Linked DNA regions of Accumulibacter sp.. Each later gene encodes a partner of the first gene's protein in a complex. Links are inferred from orthologs where the notes say so. Each region holds a gene or a part of one and is shown in the gene's direction. Other genes may lie near its edges.

Region 1 (5,126 bases):
GTCACCCCGTTCGATGTCGAGGTAGTGACGCAGAATCGTGCAACCGTAACGCAGGTTGGTACGCAGGTGGAAGAGATTGTCCTCGCTGCCACCGACGAGCTTGACCCAGAACGGCATCACCTGCATGAAGCCGCGGGCGCCGGCAGTCGACACGGCATACTTCTTGAATCCGCTCTCGACCTGAATCAGGCCAAGCACCAGTTGCGGGTCGAGCCCGGCGCGCGTCGCCTCGTAATGTACGGCGCGCAGGAAGTCCAGGCGTGCATCGCGATCAGGAATCCGTTTCTCGAGCCGCTGCGACATCTCGCTCAGCCAGCCGATGGCCTCGGTCGAATCGGTGAATGAACTGCGTGGCGGCGCACGATCGGACACCGTGCGCGAGAGGGCTGCCCGCACGCTCGCCGACAGTGGCTCATACTTCTGCGCGCCGGCGTGCACCGCCAGCGGCAACAGCAGAGCGACGAGAGCGATCAGGCAGCGCACAGGCGGTCCTGCAGGAAGCGGCCGATCTCGGCCATGGCGACCATCCGCGGCTCGCTGTCGAGGCGTCCCTTGTACTCGAAGCGGCCCTCGGCGAGACCGCGCTCGCCGACGACGACACGATGCGGAACGCCGATCAGTTCCATTTCGGCGAACATCACCCCCGGTCTTTCGTTGCGGTCATCGAGCAGCACGTCGACACCGGCAGCGACCAGTTCGGCGTAGAGCGCATCGGCAGCCGCCCTGACGGTGGCACTCTTGCCGTAGCCCATCGGGACGATGCACACGGCAAAGGGCGCGATCGCTGCCGGGAAGACGATGCCACGCTCGTCGTGCCCCTGCTCGATGGCGGCTCCGACGATGCGGGTGACGCCAATGCCATAGCAACCCATTTCCATGATGCGGCTCTGCCCCCCTTCGTCGAGGAAGCTGCACTTGAGCGCCTCGGCATACTTTCTGCGCAACTGGAAGATGTGGCCGACCTCGATGCCGCGACACAGTTCCAGCCGACCCTTGCCATCGGGTGACGGATCACCGGCCACAACGTTGCGCAGGTCGCCGACCTGCGTCGGCTCCGGCACGTCGCGAGCGAAGTTGACTCCGGTCAGGTGATACCCCGCCTCGTTGGCGCCGCAGACGAAGTCAGCCATCGCTGCCACGCTGCGGTCGGCATGGACGGCGATGCCGCTGATGCCGACGGGACCGATGTACCCGGGTTGACAGCCAAGCGCCGCCAGAATCTCGTCGTCGCGCGCGAAACGGAATTCGCCGAGCAGCTTCTGCGCCTTCAGCTCGTTCAGGTTGTGGTCGCCGCGCAGCAGGATCATTGCAAAACCACCGGCGACAGTCTCGCTCCCGGCGAGGACGACTGCGATCGCCTTCACCGTCGTGTGCAGCGCGACCCGCAGCAGATCGGCCACGTCCTCGCAGCGGGTGCGACCGGGTGTCGCCACCTTCTGCAGCGGATTGCCGGCAGGCGGGCGGTCGCCCGCCGGGGCCAGCGCCTCCGCCAGTTCGACGTTGGCCGCGTAATCGGATTGCGGACAATAGGCCAGCGCGTCCTCGCCCGATTCGGCAAGCACGTGGAACTCGTGCGAACCGGTACCGCCAATCGAGCCGGTGTCGGCGGCGACGGCGCGGAACTTCAGACCCAGGCGATCGAAGATGCGCGTGTAGGTCGCGAACATGTTGCGGTACTCGCGCTGCAGGTCCTCGAAGCTGGCGTGAAACGAGTAACCGTCCTTCATCAGGAACTCGCGCCCGCGCATGACCCCGAAGCGGGGCCGGATCTCGTCGCGGAACTTGACCTGGATCTGGTAGAAGTGGAGAGGCAGTTGTCGGTAGCTCTTCACCTCGCGACGCACGACGTCGGTGATCACCTCCTCGTGCGTCGGACCGATGACGAAATCCCGCTGGTGTCGATCCTTGCAGCGCAGAAGCTCGGGACCGTACTTCTCCCAGCGCCCGGACTCCTGCCACAACTCACCCGGTTGAACGGCCGGCATCGACAGCTCGATGGCACCGGCGCGATCCATCTCTTCGCGGACGATCGCCTCGACCTTGCGCACGACGCGCAAGCCGAGCGGCATCCAGGTGTAGATGCCCCCCGCCAGCCGTTTGATCATGCCGGCGCGCAGCATCAGCTTGTGGCTCACCACCTCGGCGTCAGCGGGCGCCTCCTTGAGCGTTGACAGAAAGAACCGTGAAGTGCGCATCGGGATTGGCGGCAGACGAAATGAAACCGCGATTCTACTGGACGGATGGCCAAAATGGTTGCGCTGGCTGCCCGCCGCGGGCAACGACCAGGCCGCTTGGCGCGCAGCGCACACAAGCCGCAGCGGGCTGACCGCGGCGAACACGGCCGCAGACTCCCTTCGCTTCCCGCGATGCTTTGCAAGCCACGGGAATTGTGGAAGAATGCTCTCAACGATTTGATTGGCAGGTGTCGGACATGCTTGACCGTGAAGGCTATCGCCCGAACGTCGGCATCATTCTTTGCAATGCCAGGAACGAGGTCTTCTGGGGCAAGCGGATACGAGAACATTCATGGCAGTTCCCGCAGGGCGGCATCAAGCGGGGTGAGACGCCCGAGCAGGCCATGTATCGGGAACTCCATGAAGAGATCGGCCTGCTGCCGGAGCACGTACTCGTTCTCGGCCGGACCAAGGACTGGTTGCGCTACGACGTACCCACCCACTGGGTCAGGAGGGAGTGGCGCGGCAGTTACCGCGGACAGAAACAGATCTGGTTCCTGCTGCGCCTGGTCGGTCGCGACTGCGACGTATCGCTGCGTGCCTGCGACCACCCCGAGTTCGACGCCTGGCGCTGGAACAGCTACTGGGTCTCGCTCGACGCAGTGATCGAGTTCAAACGCCGGGTCTACGAGCAGGCCCTCAACGAGCTCGCCCGCTTCCTCAATGCCGATGCACGCCGCGCTCAGCGCGCCGCGGCGCAGTTCCGCTCGCCGCCGCCGACCGGGCTGCCCGCCAAGGAATGAGGGTGCCGACGACCGCTCGCGCCCGTAGCGCCGCCATCCGGCTGCGCCTCGTCGCCACCCGCGCGTGCTGGCTGCTGGCCGTCGTCCTGGCCTGGCCGTCGGCGGGACGGACGGAAAGCTACGACCCCGATGGCGAGCAGAGGCCTGCTCCGGAAGCGGAAGTCGAGTTGCCGGCCTTTCCGCGAAGCGAAAACCTGGTGCCCTTCACCGTCAGCGCGACGACGAACAACCAGTTCCTGATCGACAGCGCCTCGCTCAGCGTCGGCAGCGATGGCGTCATCCGCTACGCGCTGGTCATCATCAGCCCCTCGGGGGCGCGCAACGTCAGTTACGAAGGAATGAAGTGCGCGACCGGCGAACGTCGCCTGTACGCGCTCGGCCGCAGCGACGAGACGTGGGCCCGGGCACGGAACGATCGCTGGGTGCGGATCACCAACAGCACACTCAACCGGCATCATGCTGCTCTCTTCTCCGAGTATTTCTGTCCGATCACGGTCGTGCAGCAGACACCCGAACAGATGCTCGATACCTTGCGGCGCGGCGGGCACGCGACGCTGCGCGTCAGGCCATGATCGACCGCCGGAAGCACGCAGCACCACGGCTGCAGGCAGCGCCTTCTCGCCCACTTCCCGCTGCTGCCGCCAGCAGGCGAGGCACTCGTCGGCAGCGGGTGGCGCGACCCTCGAAGGCAACGGCACCTCCGAGGCAACCATGATCAGCGATCGCTTCATCATCGAGTTCGACAGGGCGTTGCGCACGCTGTGCGCACCGGCCTCGACGGTACGGGAAATCCCGGGCAACAGCGAGGCGGAGCCCGTCATGTCGGAAGCCGAGAAAGCCCATGCCGCAGCGCTGATGCGCGTGAACCACGTTGGCGAAATCTGTGCGCAGGCGCTGTATCAGGGTCAGTCTCTGACGTCGCGCGAGGACGGCGTTCGCCGGGCACTCGAGGAGGCCGCGCGCGAAGAGACCGAGCATCTGGCATGGACCGAACGTCGCCTGGCTGAACTGGGGAGCCGCACGAGCCTGCTCAACCCGCTCTGGTATCTGGGTGCACTGGCGATCGGCGTCGTCGCCGGCAAGCTGGGAGATGACTGGAGTCTTGGCTTCCTCGCCGAAACCGAGCGCCAGGTCGAGGCGCACCTGGACCACCACCTCAGCGAACTGCCCGAGCAGGACACGCGGTCGCGAGCGATCGTCGCCCAGATGCGAAGCGACGAGATCGCGCATGCCGAAACGGCAATGCGCCTCGGGGCTCGCGAGCTTCCGCCTCCGGCGATCGCGGCGATGCGGCTCGCGGCAAAGGCGATGACGCGGACCGCCTACTACGTCTAGGTTTCGATGATCTCGAAGTCGTGGCTGATGGCAGCCGTCTTGCCAAGCATGATCGACGCCGAGCAGTATTTCTCCTTTGACAGCTCGATCGCCCGCGCGACGACATCCGGCTTGAGTTGCTTGCCACTGACGCGGAAGTGGAAATGGATGCTCGTGAACACGCGTGGCTCGGTCTCGGCCCGCTCCGCCCGCAGGCTGACTTCGCACCCAGAGACGGCTTGGCGACCCTTCTTCAGGATCAGTACCACATCATAGGCTGTACAGCCGCCGGTGCCGGCCAGCAGCAGTTCCATCGGCCGCGGAGCCAGATTGCGCCCGCCCGCTTCGGGAGCACCGTCCATCACCAACGCATGATTGCTACCCGTCTCGGCGAGAAAGGACATCCCGCTGCCGGTCCACTTCACCGTACATTCCATTTGCTCCTCCTTGGCTGCAGAACGCTTCGATCAGGTTGCCGATTTTAGCCGCAAGTGTTTGCACGCACACCGGCGCATCATGCTGCGGCGCAGCATGATCAGTGAAAAAAAGGCCGGCCGTGCAAACGAGCAGCGTTGCACATAGTGAAAGGCATCTCCGATACGAGAGTCAATATAATGAATATTAAAAGGCTTTTGCAATTCACGGCGATCGCCCTCGAACCCGGAAAAAAAAGATTCCGCAACGCACAAAAAATAGTTGACCTTTGCTCTCGGAGCAGCCATAATGCACTCAACGTAACACTTGCAGCGGGATCTTCCTCCCACTCGGCTTGTCTCCTCCACCGTCCTCCTTTGGTGTGGATTTAGCGCGACTCCCACGAGTCGCGCTTTTTTTT
Region 2 (4,048 bases), 2.0 Mb from region 1 along the record:
TGCGAAGGAGGCTGCGGTTTCGATCCGCGCATGGCCGTAAGGGTGGCTTTCGTCAGCAGGATCCTTGCTGTGATGCGCCGCGAACAGGACGAGAAAGTCGCAGACGAGGTCGGAAAGCGAGTGCAGTCCGTCAGCGATCAGGCCTTGCGAGTGGGCAACGATGCCCGCAACGACCTGTGCGCCGGTCAGCAGAATGTTCACCAGGACACTGACCCAGGTTACCCGTTGCGTCATGGCGTGTCGCTCAGGGTGGTCGTAGGCAACCGCCGGTTCGTCGTCCACGATGCTCATGTGCCCCTCCCTCGTCGTTGATTTTCGCGGGCGATTCTACAGTCGATGGTGCGGCATGTCTCGTCGTGACACGGCCGCAGCTACCGTGGGTCGCTTCCGGGCCGGCAGTCTCGCTGCTCGACGTTAATGCGGGCTTAAGGCGAAAGCCCGTCTCCGTTACAATCGCGAACTTTGACCGGGACCGGCGAAGCGCGGTGTTCCCCCTTGCATCGCCTTCTCTTGCCCAACGCACACTTTCGGCGGAACTTCAATGAATGTCCTGATCACACCGGTCAGCGTGGCCGACGTCGACTCGCTGGTCGCCCTGGCGCGGCAGGTCTGGCAACGGACCTACCCGGGGATCATCAGCCAGGAGCAGATCGATTACATGCTTGCACAGCGCTACGGCCGGGACCGCCTGCTGGCCGAACTGGAGGAGCCGGGAATCTGGTGGGACAAGGCGACGGTGGGCGGTTGCCTGGCGGCCTTTTCATCTTGCATCGCCATGGCTGGCGGGAGTGAGATGAAACTCGACAAGCTTTACGTCGACCCGCTGCGGCAGCATGGTGGCATCGGTGGCCGGCTGATCGAGGAGGTCGAACGCCACGCCTGCGCCGCCGACTGCCGGACACTCATCCTGGCCGTCAACAAGCGCAACGAGGCAGCCATTGCGGCCTACCGCCGGTACGGTTTCGTTGTCCGCGATTCCGTCTGTGTCGACATTGGCCACGGCTTCGTCATGGACGACTTTATAATGTCCAAGTCACTGCCGCCTGCGGCAGCTTCCCTGTGAACGCCAATGCTGCTTCCCTTCGTCAAGATGCATGGTCTCGGCAACGATTTCGTCGTCCTTGACGGTGTGCGCCAGTCGCTCGAGTTGACCCGGGCGCAGTTGCGCCGGCTCGCCGACCGTCATTTCGGCATCGGCTGCGATCAGGTGCTGCTCGTCGAGGCGCCGACAAGGCCCGGGGCGGACTTCCGCTATCGGATCTTCAATGCCGATGGTGGTGAGGTCGAACAGTGCGGCAACGGGGCCCGCTGTTTCGTCCGCTTCGTGCACGAGCAGGGGCTGACGACGCGACGCCAGATCCGCGTCGAGACGATCAGTGGCATGATCGTCCCGTGCCTCGAAGACGACGGTTCGATCACTGTCGACATGGGGCCGCCGGAGTTCGCAGCGGACCGGATTCCGTTCGTCAGCGACGTGGATGACATTTTACAGCCCCTCCAGCTCGCCGACGAGGAGATCATGATCACCGCCGTTGGCATGGGCAATCCGCACGCCGTGCAGCTCGTCGACGATATCGACAAGGCACCGGTCGAGCGCCAGGGTCCGGCCATCGAGTTTCATCCGCGCTTCCCGCAACGTGTCAACGCCGGTTTCATGCAGGTGAGCGACCGCCACTCGATTCGCTTGCGGGTCCATGAACGCGGTGCCGGCGAAACGCTGGCCTGTGGTACCGGTGCCTGTGCGGCGGCAGTGGCCGGAATCGCGCGCGGTCTGCTGGATTCCCCCGTCCGAGTCGCCATGCGAGGAGGTGAGCTGCTGGTCGCCTGGTCGGGCAAGGATGCTCCGGTGTTCATGACCGGGCCGGCAGTTACAGTCTTCAAGGGAGAGATCGAGTTATGAGAGCGGAAGAGGTCGCGCGCTACCTGCAGGACAATCCACATTTCTTCGAGCAACACGCCGATCTGGTGGCCAACATCGTCGTGCCGCACCCACACGGTGGTCGGGCAATCTCGATCACCGAGCGACAGATGCTCGCGCTGCGCGACAAGAACAGGCAGTTAGAGGGCAAGATGGGCGAGCTGCTGCAGTTCGGCGAGGAGAACGATGTGCTTGGCGCCAAGATGCATCGGTTGGCGACCGGGATGATCGTGGCGCGGAGCTTCCAGGCGGTGCTGCACACCCTCAACCTCCATCTGCGCGATGACTTTGCCGTACCGCATGTTGCCGTACGTCTCTGGCGGCACCCCGAGGGCCACGAGGAATTGCCGGAGTTTGCGGAGGTCAGTGAGGAACTGCAGGCTTTCGCCGAGACTCTGGTGCAACCGTTCTGCGGTTCGACCAGTGGCTTCGAAACCTCGTCCTGGTTCGGGGAAGCGGCCACGCACGTGCGTTCGCAGGGACTGATCGCGATCCGGGATGGCGGCGCCACGCGGGGCATGATCGCGCTTGGCAGTGAGGATTCCGCGCGCTTCTACGCCGGAATGGGAACGATCTACCTCGAGCGTCTCGGCGAGATGGCAGCGGCAGCGTTGGCACGCGTCCTTGGCTGAAGGCGTCCGCACTGGTTCCGACAGGGTGTCCTGAATGACCGCGGGTGAGAACGCGGCGAGTGTTCGCTCCTACCTCGAAGAACTCGCACAGCAACGGCGATCATCGGTGCATACGGTCAGAAGCTACCGTCACGACCTCGAACTGCTTTGCCGCTTGCTCGGCGAACTGCCCGGCGAAGCCAGTCTGGCCAGCCTGCAGCCGCATCACATACGCCGTTTCGTCGCGCAGTTGCACACGCGTGGGCTTGGCGGCCGGTCGCTGGGACGTACGTTGTCCGCGTGGCGTGGTTTCTATCGCTGGCTTGGCCAGCGCGGACAGGTGAACCACAACCCGGTCGATGGTGTCCGCCCGCCGAAGAGTCCGCAGGCGCTGCCCAAGGTGCTTTCGCCCGACGAAGCGAACCGGCTTCTTGCGGCAGAGAGCGAAAACCTGCTGCAACTGCGCGATCAGGCAATCTTCGAGCTGTTCTATTCGTCCGGGCTGCGCCTGGCCGAGTTGGCCGGGCTCGATCTGTCATGCCTCGAAGAGCTGCTGGGCGGAGAGGTGCGGGTGCTCGGCAAGCGCAACAAGCTGCGCATCGTGCCTGTCGGCAGCAGGGCGAGGCGGGCGGTCGCAGATTGGGCGGCGCAGCGCTCGAGGCTGGCGGCGGAAGGCGAAGCAGCCCTCTTCGTCAGCCAGCGTGGCACGCGCCTTGGTGTGCGCATGATCCAGCTGCGCCTGCAGCGCCGTGGTCTGGCGCAGGGTCTGCTTGCCCGTGTGCATCCGCACATGTTGCGCCATTCCTTCGCCTCGCATGTCCTGCAATCCTCGGGAGATCTCCGTGCCGTGCAGGAGATGCTCGGTCATGCCAGCATTTCCTCGACGCAGGTCTATACGCACCTCGACTTCCAGCACCTGGCCGCCGTCTACGATCAGGCACATCCGCGTGCCAAGCGCAAGCCGAGCTGAACGGTGAGCAAAGTCATCGGCCTGATACGGATCATCGAGCCAACGGCATTCGAGGCCTATCGCGGCGAAGTGGGCAGGACCGTTGCGGAGTTTGGCGGCCGAATCCGCTTCCGCGGATCGGTGACACAGGTGTTCTGGAACGAACTGGGCTGCGAAGGCTTCGAGGCAGTGGTCGAACTCGAGTTCGAACGACTCGAGGACGCGCAGGCATGGGCGACCAGCGAAAGCTATCGCACGCTGCTGGAGGTGCGAAGCAGGGCCATGCGAGTGACGCTGTTTGCGGCCGAGTAGCTCCTGCTGCTGCTTCCGGCGCTTGCTGAGCCAGCTTCAGCCCTTGTTCCAGGGTGCCAAGAGGCTGCGGTGTTCTTGGTCGCGCATGATGCGGCAGGTGCCAGAAAGCGGTCGCCAGCGCGCCCGGATATGGGCTGCGAGCGCGTGAGCTGCCGGCTGTTCATGTGCATGGGCCGGTGATGAGCAGTCGAGCAACGCGGCCGAGTGGCCGCGCTACCCCAGAGTCACTCGGGTCACCCCTGGCCGCCGTGCCGGCTG

Evidence for each region. Proteins that work in one complex are often made in the same cells at the same time.
Region 2: the proteins of V5B60_RS12855 (region 1) and dapF are in contact, whole or in part, in a solved structure (PDB 5YGU), measured with the Escherichia coli proteins. The link is inferred for Accumulibacter sp. from one-to-one orthologs.

Annotation. Positions count from the first base shown.
Region 1 is NZ_JAZKUG010000001.1:2,882,935-2,888,060, reverse strand. What follows is about bases 1,209-4,204. They hold V5B60_RS12855 (RNA pyrophosphohydrolase), read left to right. Parts: upstream 1,209-2,431; coding sequence 2,432-2,977; downstream 2,978-4,204. Other genes in these bases: coq7 (2-polyprenyl-3-methyl-6-methoxy-1,4-benzoquinone monooxygenase), read left to right, coding at 3,689-4,204; V5B60_RS12850 (CNP1-like family protein), read left to right, coding at 2,974-3,549; V5B60_RS12860 (proline--tRNA ligase), read right to left, coding at 1,209-2,195. Also shown: V5B60_RS12865 (lytic transglycosylase domain-containing protein), read right to left, coding at 1-483; more of V5B60_RS12860, read right to left, coding at 471-1,208; more of coq7, read left to right, coding at 4,205-4,312; V5B60_RS12840 (OsmC family protein), read right to left, coding at 4,309-4,728. UniProt on the Escherichia coli protein: Master regulator of 5'-end-dependent mRNA decay.
Region 2 is NZ_JAZKUG010000001.1:888,370-892,417, reverse strand. What follows is about bases 1-2,984. They hold dapF (diaminopimelate epimerase), read left to right. Parts: upstream 1-1,069; coding sequence 1,070-1,900; downstream 1,901-2,984. Other genes in these bases: xerC (tyrosine recombinase XerC), read left to right, coding at 2,585-2,984; V5B60_RS03935 (DUF484 family protein), read left to right, coding at 1,897-2,550; V5B60_RS03945 (GNAT family N-acetyltransferase), read left to right, coding at 542-1,063; V5B60_RS03950 (cation diffusion facilitator family transporter), read right to left, coding at 1-291. In the rest of the region: more of xerC, read left to right, coding at 2,985-3,499; V5B60_RS03925 (DUF1330 domain-containing protein), read left to right, coding at 3,503-3,790. UniProt on the Escherichia coli protein: Involved in the succinylase branch of the L-lysine biosynthesis and in the biosynthesis of the pentapeptide incorporated in the peptidoglycan moiety. Catalyzes the stereoinversion of LL-2,6-diaminopimelate (L,L-DAP) to meso-diaminopimelate (meso-DAP).